4 regions of the Embleya sp. NPDC050493 genome follow, and region 4 is predicted to be linked to each of the others. Evidence: riboswitches for the same ligand, from Rfam matches in the RefSeq annotation. Region 4 holds a riboswitch; each other region holds the start of a gene.
What was found. Region 4 has a riboswitch for cobalamin ahead of ACIBM5_RS36550 (ribonucleoside-diphosphate reductase subunit alpha). Riboswitches for the same ligand answer to the same signal wherever they lie in the genome.
Positions count from the first base shown of each region.

Region 1: linked by a shared signal. The riboswitch ahead of ACIBM5_RS23785 ((2Fe-2S) ferredoxin domain-containing protein) and the one ahead of ACIBM5_RS36550 (ribonucleoside-diphosphate reductase subunit alpha) in region 4 are both predicted to bind cobalamin.
Region 2: linked by a shared signal. The riboswitch ahead of ACIBM5_RS04410 (energy-coupling factor ABC transporter permease) and the one ahead of ACIBM5_RS36550 (ribonucleoside-diphosphate reductase subunit alpha) in region 4 are both predicted to bind cobalamin.
Region 3: linked by a shared signal. The riboswitch ahead of ACIBM5_RS25350 (CoA-acylating methylmalonate-semialdehyde dehydrogenase) and the one ahead of ACIBM5_RS36550 (ribonucleoside-diphosphate reductase subunit alpha) in region 4 are both predicted to bind cobalamin.

Region 1 covers NZ_JBITHP010000012.1:163,032-167,558, forward strand. The annotation lists gene ACIBM5_RS23770 (NAD(P)-dependent oxidoreductase) at 1-493, shown strand, start outside; gene ACIBM5_RS23775 (ROK family protein) at 573-1,736, opposite strand; gene ACIBM5_RS23780 (GntR family transcriptional regulator) at 1,845-2,588, opposite strand; cobalamin riboswitch at 2,802-2,973, shown strand; gene ACIBM5_RS23785 ((2Fe-2S) ferredoxin domain-containing protein) at 3,105-3,587, shown strand; gene ACIBM5_RS23790 (carbohydrate-binding protein) at 3,812-4,527, shown strand, end outside.
Region 2 covers NZ_JBITHP010000002.1:240,656-245,182, reverse strand. The annotation lists gene ACIBM5_RS04425 (hypothetical protein) at 1-30, opposite strand, end outside; gene ACIBM5_RS04420 (class II aldolase/adducin family protein) at 895-1,749, shown strand; gene ACIBM5_RS04415 (RDD family protein) at 1,992-2,537, shown strand; cobalamin riboswitch at 2,746-2,956, shown strand; gene ACIBM5_RS04410 (energy-coupling factor ABC transporter permease) at 2,984-3,697, shown strand; gene ACIBM5_RS04405 (energy-coupling factor ABC transporter substrate-binding protein) at 3,694-4,062, shown strand; gene cbiQ (cobalt ECF transporter T component CbiQ) at 4,067-4,527, shown strand, end outside.
Region 3 covers NZ_JBITHP010000014.1:2,899-7,425, forward strand. The annotation lists gene ACIBM5_RS25340 (enoyl-CoA hydratase/isomerase family protein) at 1-9, opposite strand, end outside; gene ACIBM5_RS25345 (acyl-CoA dehydrogenase family protein) at 6-1,148, opposite strand; gene ACIBM5_RS25350 (CoA-acylating methylmalonate-semialdehyde dehydrogenase) at 1,153-2,652, opposite strand; cobalamin riboswitch at 2,850-3,020, opposite strand; gene ACIBM5_RS25355 (pyridoxamine 5'-phosphate oxidase family protein) at 3,089-3,562, opposite strand.
Region 4 covers NZ_JBITHP010000027.1:7,392-11,918, reverse strand. The annotation lists gene mug (G/U mismatch-specific DNA glycosylase) at 1-542, shown strand, start outside; gene ACIBM5_RS36555 (hypothetical protein) at 733-921, shown strand; cobalamin riboswitch at 1,280-1,530, shown strand; gene ACIBM5_RS36550 (ribonucleoside-diphosphate reductase subunit alpha) at 1,607-3,925, shown strand; gene ACIBM5_RS36545 (ribonucleotide-diphosphate reductase subunit beta) at 3,943-4,527, shown strand, end outside.

The sequences.
Region 1 (4,527 bases), on a different contig from region 4:
ACTCGCGGCCGGGCACGATGCGGCGATCGCCGCGGTGTTCGATCCGGCGGCGATGCTCGGGGACTTCTTCGCTCGGGCGGTGCGGGCGCTGCTCGACGGGCTGGCCCGGGCGGGCGTCGGGCGGCTGGTGTGGGTGGGGCTGGCCTCGGTGCTGCCGACCGCCACCGGCGAACCGCTGATGGACGCGGCGGGTTATCCGCAGGAGTACCGGGCGTTCTTCCTCGCGCATGCCGAGGGCAACGCGGCGCTGCGGGCGGCCGGCGTGTCGGGTGCCCCGGGTGTCGGCGACGCCTCGGGTGCCGTGCCGGAGTGGGTCGTGCTGAGCCCGGCCGGCGACTTCGACCACGAAGGCGTCCGTACCGGCTACTACCGCCCGGCCCCCGGCGCAGCGGAAAGCCGGGTGTCCTATCCGGACTTCGCGATCGCGCTGCTGGACGAGATCGATGCGCCGAAGCTGCGCGGGGTGCACGTCGGGATCGAGGACGGGCGATGACGGAGCCGGTCGCGAACCATCCGATCCGTGGGTGGCCGGACCCGTCCGTCCCGACCGCCGCGGTGCGGGAAAGGTCGCGTCAGGCCCTGGCGGAGCCCGTGTGTTCGACCGCGAACAGGCGGTTCTCGACCCGGTCGAGGGCCACCCGTACCGCGCCGAGGGCCACGCCGTCGGCGCCCAGGGCGGACAGTTCGACGCGCGGCATCCGCAGGCACAACCGGCGCAGCTCGGTGGTCAGCGGCGGGACCGCGTCCGCGAGGCCGGCCGCCCAGCCGCCGATCACCACGATCTCCGGGTCCAGCGCCAGCACCAGCGCGGTGACGTCGTGGATCAGCCGCTGCACGAAACGGTCCACCGCCTCGGTCGCGGTCCGGTCGCCCTCGGCCGCGTGTCGGAACACCTCGCCGACGGCCGCCTCGTCCAGCGGGGGCAGCGGCGTGCCGGTGGTGGACAGCAGGTTCTCCGGGGTGACCTGGCGGCCCAGCAGGTGCAGGGCGCCGATCTCGCCGGCGGCGCCGCCGAAGCCGCGATGCAGGCGGCCGTTGATGAACGAGCCGGCGCCCGGGCTGAGGCCGGCCATCACGTAGACGATGTCGTCGGAACCGACCGCGACGCCCTTCCAGCGTTCGCCGATCGCGGCCAGGTTGGCGTCGTTCTCGACCTGGACCGGACAGCTGAACGAGCGGCCGAGCCGGCCGCCGAGGTCCAGGCCGGTCCAGCCCGGCATCGCCGAGGACAGCGTGACCACGCCCCCGGTGTCCACGATCCCGGGCGTGCCCACGCCCACACCCCACAACGAGCCCCGGGACACCTGGGCCCGGCGCAGGGTCTCGCTGACCAGGCCGCGCACGCGTTCGAGTCGGTCCTCGGCCTCGCAGTCCTCCTCCACGGTGCGCGCGCCCCGGCCGACGATCGTGCCGGCGAGGTCGGCGAGCACGACCCGGATGTGGTGCACGCCGACGTCGATGCCGAGCAGGTGACCGGCCTCGGCGTGAAAGCGGAAGCGTCGGGCCGGTCGACCACGCGGTCGACTGCCGTCCTCGCTCTCGGCGGTCGTGGTCTCCACGACCAGACCCTCGGCGAGCAGGCCGTCGACGACTCCCTCGACGGTGGGGCGGGACAGACCGGTGGCCTCCATCAACGCGGTCACGGTCAACACCTCGCCGGCGCGCAACGTGCGCAGGGTTGCCGCGGAGTTGATCCGCCGGACCACGGAGGAGTCTCCGCCGGTCGCCTGTGCCACAGCTCTTGTCCTCTCATCGCGCCGGCGCGCGGTACGTCCGTCCGGGCCGCCGCGCCCGTCGTACACGTCGCCGCTCAGGCGCGGATGGTACCCAGATTTCGCGTCGAATCAGGACGCGGGCCGCAACGCGGTCGGCCCCGCCTCGGCGAACGCCAGCCGGCAGGTGTCCGCGCGGTAGGTCGCCACGGTGACCGCGGCGGTCCGGCCGAGCGCGGTGTACGTCGTGGTCACGATCAGCACGGCGGTACCCGGCGGACGCTCCAGGTAGCGCGCCTCCTCGGCCTCGGCCACGCCCAGCTCGACCGCGCGGTGCCGGCTCTCCAGGCGGTGCCCGCGCAGTTGGCGCAGCATCAGCGAGGCCCGCTCGAAGCCCGGGACGCGGGTGGACAACGAGGGCACGACGGCGCGGGAGACGTACAGGCATTCCAGGCCGACCACCTGGCGCATGGAGAACTGGCGGCGGCGCAGCCGGTGCACCAGGGCCGAGGGGCGGCCCTTGAGGGTGTCCGCGAAGTCGTCGGTCACCGGCACCGTGGCGCAGTCGATCACCTCGCGGTCGCGCAGGTCCACGCCCGGCCAGCCCTCGCCGTCGGCGCTGAGCGAGACGTCCACACGCGGTCCGGCGACGGTGGTGCCGGCGCCGCGCTTGCGGACCAGGCGGCCTTCGAGTTCGAGCTGCTCCAGCGCGTGCCGCAGGGTGGCCCGGGCGACGCCGAAGCGGGCGGCGAGGTCGCGCTCGTTGGGGAGGATGTCGCCGGAGCTGAAGTCCTCCTCGATCGCCTTCAGCAGCGAGGTGCGCAGTTGCCAGTACTTGGGCTCGCCGAAGACCGCTTCGTCCGGCAATGTCGCCATGCTGCTCACGGACGCCCCCTCGGCTGGCCGACGCCTGCGCGGCGCGGACTTATTGCATGCTCGGTTTAGTAAAGACGGTTGAATATAACCGCGTCGGACCACGAAAGGTCCAGACCAAGTCGGTCGAAGTTCCCGGTGACCTGGCTCACATCACCCTGCCCGGGCCGCCGGCGCCTAAGCTGACCTGCGCGAATGGTTCACGCCCCCGACCGGGGTGCGTGTCGCAAGAGGGAATCCGGTGCGAGTCCGGAACTGCCCCGCAGCGGTGAGTGGGAACGAGAGCCGTCATCACGCACTGGACGCCGAGCACGGTGTCCGGGAAGCGACGGCCGGTAGGTGTCGGTGCCCGGACGGGCCGACGTGCCCACGAGTCCGAAGACCTGCCTTCGCCCGTGCGCGGCCCGACCGTGCGCGGCCCGTCCGGGGCCCCGCGGGAGGGTCGGTCGCGTGTTCGTGGCCGGCTCCGCCGCTTCGTCTCGGTCGGGACCCGGATCGAACTCGCGAAGGAGAGTTCCCATGACCCGCTCCGACCGCTCCCGCTCCGATCGCTCCGACCGCTCGCAACGTGCCGCTCGTCGTGATCGCGCGGCGCAGCCCAAGCAGCCGAAACAGCCCAAGCAGCCCGCCGATTCGGCCGCCTGCACGATCACCGTGTGCCGGGGCTGCTGTTGCGGCACCGCCAAGATCGCGGGTACGGATCACGCGGGCCAACCGGCCGCGCTGGGCGCGGCCCTGGCCGGCACTCGGGTCGCGGTCCGGCTCAGCGACTGTCTGGGTCCGTGCGAGCGCGGCAACGTGGTCGTCGTGCAACCCTCGCCGACGGGCCGTGCGGCGGGCGGCCGGCCGACCTGGTTCGGGACGGTCAACGACCCCGAGACGACCGGCGAGATAGCGGCGTGGGCGGCGGCGGGCGGTCCGGGGATCGCGGACGCCCCGGGGGTGTTGGACCTGTACGAATTCACGCCGAACCGCAAGGCCCGGCAGGGGTTGGACTCCTGACGAGGGCTCATCCCCGAAGCCTGCCCGGCCGCGAAGACGACCCGACGAAAAGGCCGCCCCACCCGGGCGACGCCCGGACGAACATCGGGCGCCGGACCGGCCGGGCGGCCGACACCGATGCGGAACATCGGGAAAATTGGTCCAGTCCAATGTATTGACGGGCCGGAAGCGGAAGGCCACCCTTTGGCCATTGGTCTATACCAAGTCCATCGAGGGAGTCCCCCGTGGCACGTCGCTACGTCCCCGTCCTGGCCGCTGCCGCCGCGTCGGCCGGATTGATCTCGCTGTTCGCATTCACCGGTGGTGCGACCGCCGCCGGCCCCGCCGCGTCCCCGGCGGCCACCGGCATCGGCAGCAACTGGTACGCCGCCGCCCCCTACCTGATGCCGCTCGACAACGACCCGCCGGACGCCGGCGCGGTGATGGACGCCACCGGCCTGAAGGCGTTCCAGCTCGCCTTCATCCTGGCCCCCAACGGCGGTGGTTGTACGCCGACTTGGGACGGCACCAAGCCGACCTCGACGGATACCGCGGTGGCCGGTGTGATCGCCGCGATCCGGGCCAAGGGTGGTGACGTCTCGGCATCCGCCGGCGGCTACGGCGGCACCAAGCTCGGCCAGACCTGCGGCACTCCCGAAGCGACCGCCGCCGCGTACCAGCAGGTGATCGACAAGTACTCGCTCAAGGCGCTGGACTTCGACCTGGAGGAGCCCGAGTACGAGAACGCCGCGGCCATCCACAACGAGATCGGCGCCGCGAAGATCATCCAGCAGCGCAACCCGGGCATCTACCTCTCGGTGACCACGGCCGCCACCGCCGACGGTACCGGCTGGTTCGGCAAGCAGATGTTGAACGAGGCCAAGGCGCAGGGCTTCGTCCCGGACAACTTCTCGATCATGCCGTTCGACGGCGGGTTCAACGGCGCCGCCGCGCAGACCTC
Region 2 (4,527 bases), on a different contig from region 4:
TTCCTTGAGGGCCGTTTCCATATTGGCCATGATTGCCTCCGAGGCGATCGGCGGTGCGGCTTTCCGGTGGACTCCGACGGGCTCGTCCTCGGGCGGTGCGATCCCCGGGGCAGGCATGGCGACCGGAGCGGGTTCGATCGGTTCGGCATCGCCCGCCACGTGCGGATCGGCCTCGATTGTTGCGATGACATCCGCCTCGGTCACAGCACCCCGCTCGGTGTCGGACCCGGCCGGCGGGTCGCCTGATCTGCGTCGGGACGGCCGCGACCGCCTCGGGGGTTGTGCCATCTCCGGCCGGCTCCTCGCCATCGGGCTGCGCGGCGTCGAACCCGGCGCGAACGGCCCCCGCCGGCCCGAGTCCGCCCGGGCCCGGTCCGCCCTGGCCCGGGACGGCCCCGGATCGGCGCGGCCGAACCCGGGCCCCGCGGGTATCCGGGCGCCGATACCGACGACCTCCGTCGAATTCCCGCCCCCGTCGCTCAAGTCACGCGCCCCTTCCACCTTTTTGTGCGCCGACTTCCGCGCGTCGCCGGCGACTTCGTACGTCGCCGCGACGGCGCGTGGCCGGTGACATGTGCGCGTCGCCCGCAACCGTGCGCCGCCCGAAACTCGTCCGTCGCCTGTACATGTGTGCATCGTCGTGCGGGCCCGGTGAATTCGAGTTCGACTGCTTCGAACTCGACGTCCCGGACTCGCTGAACGGCAGCGTAGAAGCAGCCCGAAGCGGACTGCGGGCAATATTCGCTTAATTCCCGGAAACCCGACCCGGACGACCGCGGGTCGTTAGAATCCGCGGCTTCGTGCGAAGACGCGTCCACCGAGGGCTGTCCCCGGATGTGACTCGCCGGTAACGTCGGCCGAAGTCCCGCGCGACCCGAGTCCGAGGAGATGGACATGTCCGGCACCGATACACAACAAGCCCAGGACGTGCAGGCAGGGCGGCCGACCCCGCCGCAGCCGGTGTCGCCGGCGGACCTGAGCTTCGCGCTGCCGCCCACGTTCGAAACCGTCGAGCAGGAGCGCCGGCACCGCAAGGAACGCTTGACCGCCGCGCTGCGACTGTTCGGCCGATTCGGCTTCGAGGAGGGCGTGGCCGGGCACATCACCGCACGCGACCCGGAGCTCACCGATCACTTCTGGGTCAACCCGTTCGGGATGTCGTTCAAGCACATCACCGTGGACGACCTGATCCTGGTCAACCACGAGGGGCAGGTCGTCGAGGGCCGATTCCACGTCAACCAGGCCGCGTTCGCGATCCACTCGCAGATCCACGCGGCCCGCCCGGACGTGGTCGCGGCGGCGCACAGCCACTCCGTGCACGGGCGGGCGATCTCCGCGCTCGGCATCAGGCTCGAACCGATCACCCAGGACGTGTGCCCCTTCTACGAGGACCACGAGGTGTTCGACGACTACGCGGGTGTCGTGCTCGACGCCGAGGAGGGCCGCCGGATCGCCGAGACGCTCGGCCCGCGCAAGGCGCTGATCCTGCGCAATCACGGCCTGCTCACGGTCGGGCAGTCGGTCGACGCCGCGGCGTGGTGGTTCATCACCATGGAGCGCTCCTGCCAGGTGCAGCTGCTCGCCCAGGCGGCCGGCGAGCTCAAGCCGATCTCGCCGGAGAACGCCCGGCTGACCCGCGAGCAGCTGGGCAACGACACGGTGGCCTGGATCAACTACAAGCCGCTGTACGACGTGATCAGCCGCTCCGAGCCGGACCTGTTCGGGGCCGACGGTCCGATGACGCCCTGAGCGGCCGGCGCCGCGCCGGACCACGTCCGCCGCGTCGCGGTGCGGGCTCGGCTCGATACGGCGCGGCGCGGCACCGCACGACTCGGCTTCGGGTCACCGAACGACGTCCTCCGGTCGATTCCGGTGACCGCCCGCCTCCCCTCCGTGCCCGGTCGGCCCCCATGTCCGCCGACCGGGCGCAATCTCTGCGATATCCGGCCGCGCCGGGAGTCAACTCGCCCGGTAGCGGAAAGTACAAGGACATGTACGAACGGAGCCTTCCGCAGCACTTCGCGCGCTCGGCACGTCCCGCCCGGTCGGGTGCCCGACTGTGGCTGCCCGCGGTCGAGAGTCCGCTCGTCCCCTCGGTGCTGTGGCGCCGAATCGGCCAGTTCCTGGTGGACGTGGTGGCCTCCGCGCTGTTGCCCGGGGCCGCGATGTTGCTGTTCGTCCTGCTGCCCACGCACCCCGACGGCTCGATCCGCAGCGGTCCGCTGACCGCGACGATCACCGCCGGCGTGATCGTCGTCGCGGTCGCGATCCTGTTCTGGTACTGGGTCCTGCGTCCCGCCGAGCACGACGGGCGCACGTGGGGCATGCAGGTGTTCGGCATCCGCGTCGTGGACGTTTCCGGCGGACGTGCCGGCCGGCGCCAACTCGGGATCCGCTGGCTGCTGTTGGCCGTCGACGCGTTCGCACTCGGCGCGATCGGGCTGACCGCGGTGCTCGGCAGCGAGCGACGGCAGCGGGTCGGCGATCGGGTGGCGGGCACCCTGGTCGTCCGCGGCCGCGGCCCCGGCCTCGACTGAGCCGGCCGCACCGCACTCGTCCGCGCCGCCTGCGACCCGGGTCGCCCTCCCGCGGGCCCGCCCCGGCGCGTGGACCGCGCGAGTGCGCGCATGGCCCGGACAGCCGCGGCCCGTTTCCGGAATGCGGCTATTGATCGGCCGCTCCGCCCATCTTGTGGTCTTGCGCACGGTTTGCAAAAGCCACCTTGTCGCCATGTCCATCCGACCACTAGTGTCGGCTCGCCGTGGTGTTCGGGAAGCCGGTTCGATGCCGGCGCGGCCCTCGCCACTGTGATCGGGAAGTTCTCCTCCACCCCCGCGAAAACGTTGATTCGTCGTCTCGGGGAAGCCACTGGGACCGCTTGCGCGGCCCCGGGAAGGCGGAGACGTGAACGTACGACCCGTCAGCCAGGAGACCGGCCACGGCGATCGTCCGTCCACGAGGTGTTGGAGAGGGACCCTTCCTCATGCATATCGCCGAGGGCTATCTGCCCTGGGAACACGCCGTCGCCTGGGGCGTCGCGTCGACCCCGTTCGTCGTCCACGGTGCCCGCGCGCTCACCCGCGAGGTACGCGACCGCCCCGAGAACACCCTGCTGCTGGGCGCGTCCGGCGCGTTCTCGTTCGTGCTGTCCGCGCTGAAGATCCCCTCCGTCACCGGGAGTTGCTCGCATCCCACCGGTACCGGACTGGGCGCCATCCTGTTCCGACCACCGATCATGGCCGTGTTGGGCACGATCACCCTGCTCTTCCAGGCGTTGTTGCTGGCGCACGGCGGGCTGACCACACTCGGCGCGAACGCGTTCTCGATGGCGATCGTCGGCCCGTGGGCGGGTTACGGCGCCTATCGACTGGCCCGCTCACTACTCGATCGACGCGGCGGCACCATGCCGCTGGATGTCGCGGTGTTCCTGGGCGCGTTCGTCGCGGACCTGAGCACGTACTGCGTGACAAGCGTGCAACTGGCCCTCGCCTTCCCCGACCCCGACAGTGGATTCCCCGGCGCCCTGGCCAAGTTCGGCGGCATCTTCTCGCTCACCCAGATCCCGCTGGCGATCAGTGAGGGTCTGCTGACCGTCCTGGTCGTGCGCTTGCTGCGGCAGTCCAGCCGAGGCGACCTGATCCGCCTCGGTGTGGTCACCGACGCGCGGGTCGCGCGCGAGGAGGAGAAGACCAAGTGAAGCGCTCGACGAAGATCAACCTGCTGATCGTGCTGGCCGTGGTGCTGCTCGCGGCGCTGCCCGTGGTGTTCGGGATGGGCGACCACAAGGACGAGCCGTTCGCGGGCTCCGACACCCAGGCCGAGACCGCGATCACCGAGAACGACCCGGACTACGAACCGTGGTTCAGCCCGCTGTACGAACCGCCGTCCGGCGAGATCGAGTCCGGCCTGTTCGCGTTGCAGGCCGCGGTCGGCGCAGGCGTGGTCGGCTACGTGTTCGGCGTCAAGCGCACCCGTCGCCGACTCGCGCCGGAGGCCGCGGACACACCCGACGATCCGGCGGACGCCGCCGCCGAGGCACCGGTATCGGTCCCGGGTCGCTGATCCCGTGTTGCCGATCGATGCGGCGGCGCACGCGAGTTCGTGGCGCCGCCGCCACCCGGCCGACAAGGCCGTGCTCTCCTTCGGGCTGCTCGGCTGCGCGGTCGCGCTGCCGCCGTGGCCGGGCGCGGTCCTGGTCGCCGGGACCGTCCTGGTCGTCGCGTTCGGGTTCGCCAAGGTGCCCGCCCGGCGGTTGTGGCGGGCCGCCCGTGCCCCGCTCGGCTTCGCCGCCACCGGCGCCCTGACGCTGCTCGTGAGCATCGGCGCGGACGGCGTCGGGTGGGCCGAGGACGGACCGCGCCACGCGGCCGAGTTGCTCGCCCGCTCCGGTGCCGCCGGCCTCGCGATGTTGCTGTTCGCGTTCACCACGCCGCTGTCGGACGTGTTGCCCCGGCTGACCCGGGTGGGTGTCCCGGCCGCCGTGGTGGACGTCGCGGCGGTGATGTACCGGATGTTGTTCGTGCTCTA
Region 3 (4,527 bases), on a different contig from region 4:
GGGGGTCATCGGGCCGCTCCGATCAGTCCGCGCGCGACGATCACGCGCATGATCTCGTTGGTTCCTTCGAGAATGCGGTGCACCCGCAGGTCGCGCACGATCTTCTCGATCCCGTAGTCGGCGAGATAGCCGTACCCGCCGTGCAGTTGCAACGCGCGGTCGGCCACCGAGAAGGCGGTGTCGGTGGCGAACCGCTTGGCCATCGCGGACAGTTGCGACGCCCTGGGATCGCCCTCGTCGAGCGAGGAGGCCGCGTGCCACACCAGCGTGCGGGCCGCTTCGAGCTCGGTTGCCATGTCCGCGAGTTGGAAGCGCAGGGCCTGCGCGTCGATGAGCCGCGAGCCGAACGCCGCACGGTCGGTGAGATGGCGCACGGCGGCGTCCAGCGCGGCCTGTGCGCCGCCCAGCGAGCACGCGGCGATGCCGATCCGGCCGCCGTCGAGGGCACCCATCGCGATCCTGAACCCGTCGCCCTCGGCGCCGAGTCGGTGCGTCGCGGGCACGCGCACGCCGTCCAGGACCACCTGGCGGGTGGGCTGCGCATGCCAGCCCATCTTGCGCTCGTTCGGTCCGAAGGACAGCCCGGCGCTGTCGTCCTCCACGATGAACGCGGAGATCCCGTCGGCGCCGTCCGCTCCGGTGCGCGCCATCACCACGTACACCGCGGAGGATCCGGCGCCGGAGATGAACTGCTTGACCCCGTGCAGGAGATAGTCGTCGCCGTCGCGGGTCGCGCGGGTGGTCAGCGCGGCGGCGTCCGAGCCGGCTCCAGGCTCGGTCAGGCAGTAGCTGGCCAGGTCGTGCATCGAGCACAGACCCGGAAGCCAGCGTGCGCGCTGCGCCGGCGTGCCGTGCCGGTCGATCATCGAGGCGACCATGTTGTGGATGGAGTAGTAGGCGGCGATGGTCGGGCAACCACCGGCCAGCGCCTCGTAGATCAGTGCGGAGTCGAGTCGGTTCAGCCCCGAACCGCCCCGATCCTCGCCGACGGTGATGCCACCGAGGCCGAGATCGGCGCCCTTGCGCAGGACGTCGACGGGGAAGTGGCCGGTGCGGTCCCATTCGATCGCGTGCGGGGAGAGGTGTTCGCGGGCGAAGTCCCGGGTGGTCTCGACGATCGCGAGCTGGTCGTCGGTGAGTGCGGTCATCGGGTCAGTCCATCGTGGGGATGTCGAAGTTCGCGCTCTCGCGCGCGGTGGACGGCCAGCGCGAGGTGATGGTCTTGGTCCGGGTGTAGAAGCGGATCGAGTCGGGACCGTGCTGGTTCAGGTCGCCGAATCCGGATCGCTTCCAGCCGCCGAAGGTGTGGTAGGCCACCGGCACCGGGATGGGCACGTTGACGCCGACCATGCCGGTGTTCACCCGGCGACCGAAGTCGCGGGCGGTGTCGCCGTCCCGGGTGAAGATCGCCACGCCGTTGCCGTACTCGTGCTCGCTGGCCAGGCGCAGCGCGTCCTCGTAGGAGGCCGCGCGGACCACGGACAACACCGGGCCGAAGATCTCCTCCCGGTACACCCGCATCGAGGGCGTCACGTGGTCGAACAGCGACGCGCCGACGAAGTAGCCGTCCTCGTGGCCGGGGACGTGCACGTCGCGGCCGTCGACGAGCAGTTCGGCGCCTTCGGCGACGCCGATGTCCAGGTAGCCGTGCACCCGTTCGAGTGCGTCCCGGCCGACCAGCGGGCCGAAGTCGGCGTCCCGGTCGTGGGAGGGGCCCACCCGCAGGGTGGCGATGCGCGCGACGAGCTTGTCCACCAGCGCGTCGGCGGTCTCGGCGCCCACGGGGACCGCCACCGAGATGGCCATGCAGCGCTCGCCGGCGGAGCCGTATCCGGCGCCGATCAGCGCCTCGACGACCTGGTCGAGGTCCGCGTCCGGCATCACGATCAGGTGGTTCTTGGCGCCGCCGAAGCACTGGGCGCGCTTGCCGTTCGCGGTGGCCGAGGTGTACACGTACTCGGCGATCGCGGTCGAGCCGACGAAGCCCAGGGCCTGCACGCGCGGGTCCTCCAGGAGCGTGTCCACGCTCTCCTTGCCGCCGTGGACCACGTTCAGCACGCCCGGCGGCAGTCCGGCCTCGAGGAAGAGTTCGGCCAGGCGCAGCGGCACCGAGGGGTCGCGCTCCGAGGGCTTGAGCACGAACGCGTTGCCGCATGCGATGGCCGGGGCGATCTTCCACAGCGGGATCATCGCGGGGAAGTTGAACGGGGTGATGCCGGCGACCACGCCGAGCGGCTGGCGCAGCGAGTGCACGTCGATGCCGGTGCCCGCGTTGTCGGTGAACTCGCCCTTGAGCAGGTGCGGAATACCGATGGCGAACTCCACGACCTCCAGGCCGCGTTGCAGGTCGCCGTGGGCGTCGGCGATGGTCTTGCCGTGCTCGGCCGACAACAGTCGGGCCAGCGACTCGCGTTCGGGTTCGATCAGTTGCAGGAAGCGGGCCAGGACCCGGGCACGCCGCTGCGGGTTCCAGTCGGCCCAGGCCGGCTGGGCCCGCTCGGCGTCGTCGATCGCGGCCAGGGTGTCGGCGCGATCCGCGAGCGGAACGCGTGCCTGTACCCGCCCGGTGTTGGGGTCGTACACGTCGCCGAACGCGCCGGATGCGCCGAGGACGTGCTTACCGCCGATGAAGTGGGAAAGCTCGCGGATCATGAACGACCTGTCTCTCGTCAGGTGCGATCCGGAGGCGGGGCATGACCCGACCACGCAACGTCGGCGCGGGTGCGCGTGGTTGCCCGGGCGGGTCGACGTCGAAGTAGTCAGGAAATCCTGGGGAGTTCGACGTTCGCAGGATCATCCGGGGCGGGTGCGCAGACCGGTGTCATGCGTGTTTGCTCCATCCTCGTGGACAACACGGATATACCCGCGGCCGGTATCCTGACTTCCGGATCTACGCACGATGCCCGCCTTCCCGGCCTTCGCCAGTGGCTTGGTGCTGCGGCAGCGCACTCCCCGGTCACAGTGGCGGGACCATGTCGGATTCGCACCGACTTCCCTGCACCGCGGACCTTGTTGTTGAAGACGATATAGTCGGACGTCCTAGTAAGTCCAGCCGACCCGGTCCGGCGACCGCGACCGGCCTGGTGCCTCAGGGCCCGGGCGGTGGCTTCCGGGCGTAGGGGAGGTCGGGTCCCGCGGGCCTCCCGGTATGGTCCCGGCGTTCGGCGACGAGTCCGGTGACGAATTCCGTGGTGACCCGAATCCACACCGTTTCCGCGCCGTCGCCGTCGATTTCGGGGAGCAGGCGATCCAGGTGCGCGACGGCGGAGGCATCGCGGACCCGGGAGGCGTGGCCCGTCACCGTGCTCGTCCAGCCGGTCTGCGCCGCACGGTCGATGCGGTCGGCCTGGAACGCGACCACCGTGTCGAGCGCGGCCTTCGCGAGGGGCGAGTCGGTCGGAGCCCGAAACACCACGCACTCCCGGTCGAGGGCGAACGCCACCAGATGCACGGCCGGAAGAGCGCCCTCGCTCACCACGACGCGTCCCACCCCCGCGCTCGCCATCAGCTCCAATGCCTCGTGGCGCCCGAGGGGGCGTTTCATCACGGCGTGTTCGCTCATGTCTCAACCCTCGAATCCCGCGCGGGCGCCGATACGGGGCCGACGGGCTCGTGCCGGTCGATTCCCTCATGTCGACGCCGGGCCCGACGCCCCGCGCGCTCGACCGCGCGTCCGCTCTCCCGGACCCTGACCTCAGCCTTCCGCGCGCCCGACGCCTGCACCAGGGCCGACCGACCCGATCCCACAGGCCCAACGGCCGGTTGCCGCCGGGACCGGGTCGACCTCGCGGGACGGGAACGTTGCCAACGCACGGAGGCGACGGCGAGTTCGCCCAGGGCGAGGCAGGAACGACGGGGGCGGCCCGCCACCGACGCAACGCGGCGCAGCGCGGATGCGGGCGGCCCTGGGCCCGGCCGCCTTCCCGGGCGATGGGTACGGCGGCCGGGCCGACCATGGGTGCGCACGGAGCGACGTCGATCGGGTTCGGCCCGTGGCTACCGGAGCCTGCCCGCCGGGCCGGCCCGCACGCCCGACTCTGCTCCCCGTCCGCACCGTCGGGCAGAGCCGTTCGGCCCGGTCGGTCCCGGCGAAGGTCCCTTCGTGTGCGCACGACCGGGACAGGACGCCCCCGAGGCGGAACAAACGGGCGCACGACCGGTGCCGTCGCCACCGACGGAATCGGGCTCGGATCAGCGTTTGACATCGGCAAGTTGCTGCACGTGCGTTGCATGTGGTCGAGGGGTCTCCTACGCTCCAATCGGCTGCATGGGGACGTCGAACACCAGGAGCGCGCGGCGGACCGCCGACCGGCTCGCCGTGAGGTCCAAGGGCGTACGTTCCCACGAGGACGCGCCCCGCTCGTGCCTCCGCACTCCGTCCGCGGCGTGCGTCGCGGGCCGAGTGGTCGGGCACGGATGCACACGCGACACCCTGCATCGGTGCGTCGTCGTCGGGTGTGGCCGCCCATGATGTGATCCGCGGGACGGGAGCAGGTGTGGGGCGGAAGCGAATCACCGCGGTTGCCC
Region 4 (4,527 bases):
TCTGCGGGATCAACCCGGGCCTGTGGTCCGGCGCCACCGGTCGGCACTTCGCCCGTCCGGGGAACCGGTTCTGGCCCGCGCTGTACGCGTCCGGGTTCACACCTCGCCTGCTCGCTCCGACCGAGCAGGACGAGCTGCTCGCGCTCGGCCTCGGCATCACCAATGTGGTGGCCCGCACCACCGCCCGCGCGGACGAGTTGACCAAGGACGAGTACATCGCGGGTGGCGCGGCGCTCACGGCCAGGGTGCACCGGTACCGACCGGCCTGGCTGGCGGTGTTGGGCATCGGCGCGTACCGGACCGGCTTCGGCCGGCCGAAGGCGGTGGTCGGCCGACAGCACGAGACGATCGGCGACACCGGGATCTGGGTGCTGCCGAACCCGAGCGGCCTGAACGCGCACTGGACGGCGGCGGCGCTGGCCGAGGCGTTCGCCGAACTCCGGGCGGCGAGCTCCTCGCGCGCGGACGAGGCCGCCGAGGGCCACGCGGCCCCGGAAGCCCCGGCGGGCCCCGAGGGACGGGGCGCCGCGCCGCCGGCATGAGGCGGCCCGGGCCGGCGACCCCGCGCGGCGGCACGCCGTCCGCCGATGCCCGATGCCCGGAGCCCGGAGCCCGGGTTCCCGGGCGAGTCGGACCGTTTCGACTACCTGTATCCGAGTCGATACGTCAATCGACCGAGTGGCATCACCCGGTTGGTGGTTACTTCACGCCCCCTCGCGCGGTTGGATCGGCATGAAGATCCTGCGGGCCCCGTTCGGGCCGTGGCCCACCGAGACGATCGAGACCCCCGTCTACGAGGCGTTGGTCGCGGAGTGGCGCGACTCGGGCCGGGAGGTGCCGGGAGCGGTGGACCGACCACACGACCGCCCGGCCCGACACGCCCGCCCGCCGTACTCCGGGCCGCGGACCGGCCGTCCCTGAGCCTGCGCACCGCCCGCGCCCGCGGCGGACCGCCCGACCGCCTCCGCCGCCCGCCGGGCGCGGCGCGGAGACCCGTTCTCGGGTCGCCCCGGCCGCCGCCCTCGCGGCGGATGCGGCAGGCCCCACGACACCCCGCCGCCCGGCGTGTCGCGCGACCGCTCGACGCGGTGCACGCGAGTACCGTCGTGCCGGGCATCCGGCGGGAGCCGGTCCCGCACCGCCCGCAGGGCACCGCCGCGCCCGGTGCCCTGGGGCCGCACCGCCGGGGGCGGGCCCGCCGGTGGCGATCCGTGGTACGCCGAGAACCGCGACACGACACAACACCTGGGGGTGCAACGACCACCCCGCCACTACATATATGCTCTGCGACGCAGCTGGTTCGCCGTTCCGAGTTCAGCGGAAAGGCGACGCGAGAGGGAATCCGGTGTGAAGCCGGAACTGCCCCGCAGCGGTGAGCGGGAACGAACGTCGTCATGGAGCGCCGAACGCCGAGAGGCATTCGGGAAGCGACGACCACTAGGTACTCCGCGGTCCGCCGAGCATGCCGTGCCCGGCGGTGCCCCGGCATGCCCGCGAGTCCGAATACCTGCCGGCTGCCCGTGCCTTCGGGCGCGGGGTCACCTGTACGTACGAGCTCGCGAGGAGAGAGCACGTGACCGTTGTGGACAGCGTGGGCGCGACCCGGATGCGGATCGACGAAAGCCCCGAGGACCAACTGGCAACCCTGGTGCGCACCCAGGCGCGCGATCTGCCGGAGGTCGATCCGGATCGGGTCGTCCGCCGGGTCGTCGCGGGCCTGAACGAGGGCGCGGACAAGGGCGCCGCCGCGGACCTGGCGGTGCGCACCGCGGCCGAGCTGATCGCCGAGGAGCCCGCCTACTCGCGGCTCGCCGCGCGCCTGCTCGCCGGCCGGATCGCGGACGAGGCGCTGGCGGCCGGCGTCACCTCGTTCAGCGCCGGCATCGCGCTCGGTCGCCGGGAGGGCGTCATCGGCGCGGAGACCGCGGCGTTCGTCGCGAAGCACGCCGCCGAACTGGACGCCGCCGTGGACGTCGAAGGCGACCGCAGGTTCGAGTACTTCGGCCTGCGCACCGTGTACGACCGCTACCTGCTGCGCCACCCGGTCTCGCGCAAGGTGGTCGAGACGCCGCAGCACTTCCTGCTGCGGGTGGCGTGCGGCCTGGCCCGGGAGCCCGGCGAGGCGATCGGTTTCTACCGGCTGATGTCCTCGCTCGCCTACCTGCCCAGCTCGCCGACGCTGTTCAACTCCGGCACGGTGCACACCCAGATGTCCTCGTGCTACCTGCTCGACTCGCCCAAGGACGAGCTGGAGTCGATCTACGACATGTACGGGCGGATCGCCCGGCTGTCGAAGTTCGCCGGCGGCATCGGCGTGGCATGGTCGCGGGTGCGTTCGCGCGGCTCGCTGATCCGCGGCACCAACGGGCACTCCAACGGCATCGTGCCGTGGCTCAAGACGCTCGACTCGTCGGTGGCCGCGGTCAACCAGGGCGGCCGACGCAAGGGCGCGGCCTGCGTGTACCTGGAGACGTGGCACCCGGACATCCTGGAGTTCCTCGAACTGCGCGAGAACACCGGTGAGGACGCGCGCCGCGCGCACAACCTCAACCTGGCCAACTGGGTGCCGGACCTGTTCATGCGCCGGGTCGAGGAGGACGGCGTCTGGTCGCTGTTCGACCCGAACGAGCTGCCCGAACTGCCCGATCTGTGGGGCGCCGAGTTCGACCGGGTCTACGAAGCCGCCGAGCGGGACGGCCGGTTCGTCCGGCAGATGCCCGCGCGCGACCTGTACGCCCGGATGATGCGCACGCTCGCGCAGACCGGCAACGGCTGGATGACCTTCAAGGACGCGGCCAACCGCACCTGCAACCAGGCCGCGGAGCCGGGCAACGTGGTGCACCTGTCCAACCTGTGCACCGAGATCCTGGAGGTCACCAGCGACGGCGAGACGGCCGTGTGCAACCTCGGCTCGGTCAACCTCGGCGCGCACGTGGTCGCCGGCGAGGGCATGGACTGGGACAAGCTGCGCGCGACGGTCCGCACCGCGGTGGTCTTCCTGGACCGGGTCATCGACATCAACTACTACCCGACCGACCAGGCCGCCGCGTCCAACCCGCGCTGGCGCCCGGTGGGCCTGGGGCTGATGGGCCTGCAGGACGTGTTCTTCACGCTCGGCATGCCGTTCGACTCGGTCGAGGCACGCGAGCTGTCCACGCTGATCTCCGAGGAGATCTACCTCACCGCGTTGGAGACCTCCTCGGCGCTCGCCGAGGTGCACGGCCCGCACCCGGCCTACGCCCGGACGCACGCCGCGCGCGGTCGGCTCCAGCCGGACCTGTGGGAGGGCGTGCACCCGACGCAGACCAAGCGTTGGGATGCGCTGCGCGACCGGGTCGCCGAACACGGCCTGCGCAACTCGCTGCTCGTGGCGATCGCACCGACCGCGACCATCGCCTCGATCGCCGGCGCCTACGAGTGCATCGAGCCGCAGGTGTCGAACCTGTTCAAGCGCGAGACGTTGTCCGGCGAGTTCCTCCAGATCAACGCGTACCTGGTGCGCGAGCTCAAGGCCCGCGGCCTGTGGACCCCCGAGGTCCGCGACCGGATCAAGCGCGCCGAGGGCTCGGTCCAGGGCATCGCCGAACTCCCGGAGGACGTGCGCGAGTTGTACCGCACCGCGTGGGAGCTGCCGCAGCGCGCGCTGATCGACCTGGCGGCGGCCCGCTCGCCGTACATCGACCAGTCGCAGTCGTTGAACCTGTTCATGGCCGACCCGACCATCGGCAAGCTGTCCTCGATGTACCGCTACGCGTGGTCCACCGGTCTCAAGACCACGTACTACCTGCGCTCGCGCCCCGCGACGCGGATCCAGCAGGCGACCGTGCCGGCCCAGGCCTCGGCCGCGCCGGTCGAGGAGATCTCCGACCTGGAGGTCATCGCCTGCTCGCTGGAGAACCCCGAAGCCTGTGAGGCGTGCACGTGAGCCTGCTCGATCCCGGAATGAACCTCACGCTGCGCCCGATGCGGTATCCGGACTTCTACGAGAAGTACCGCGCGGCGATCCGCAACACGTGGACGGTCGAAGAGGTCGACCTGCACAGCGACCTGGCCGACCTGGACAAGCTCAGCCCGGCGGAGCGGCACCTCGTGCAGCGCCTGGTCGCGTTCTTCGCCACCGGTGACACGATCGTGGCGAACAACCTGGTGCTGAACCTGTACCGGCACATCAACTCGCCCGAGGGCCGGTTGTACCTGTCGCGGCAACTCTTCGAAGAGGCCGTCCATGTGCAGTTCTACCTGACCCTGCTCGACACCTACATGCCCGACCACGAGGAGCGCGAACAGGCGTTCGCCGCGGTCGAGCACATCCCGTCGATCCGGCGCAAGGCGGAGTTCTGCTTCCGCTGGATCGACTCGGCGATGGGCCTGGACCGGCTCGAATCGCGGGAGGACCGGCGGCAGTTCCTGCTCAACCTGATCTGCTTCGCGGCGTGCATCGAGGGCCTGTTCTTCTACGGCGCCTTCGCGTACGTGTACTTCCTGCGCTCGCGCGGCCTGCTCAACGGGCTCGCCTCGGGGACCAAC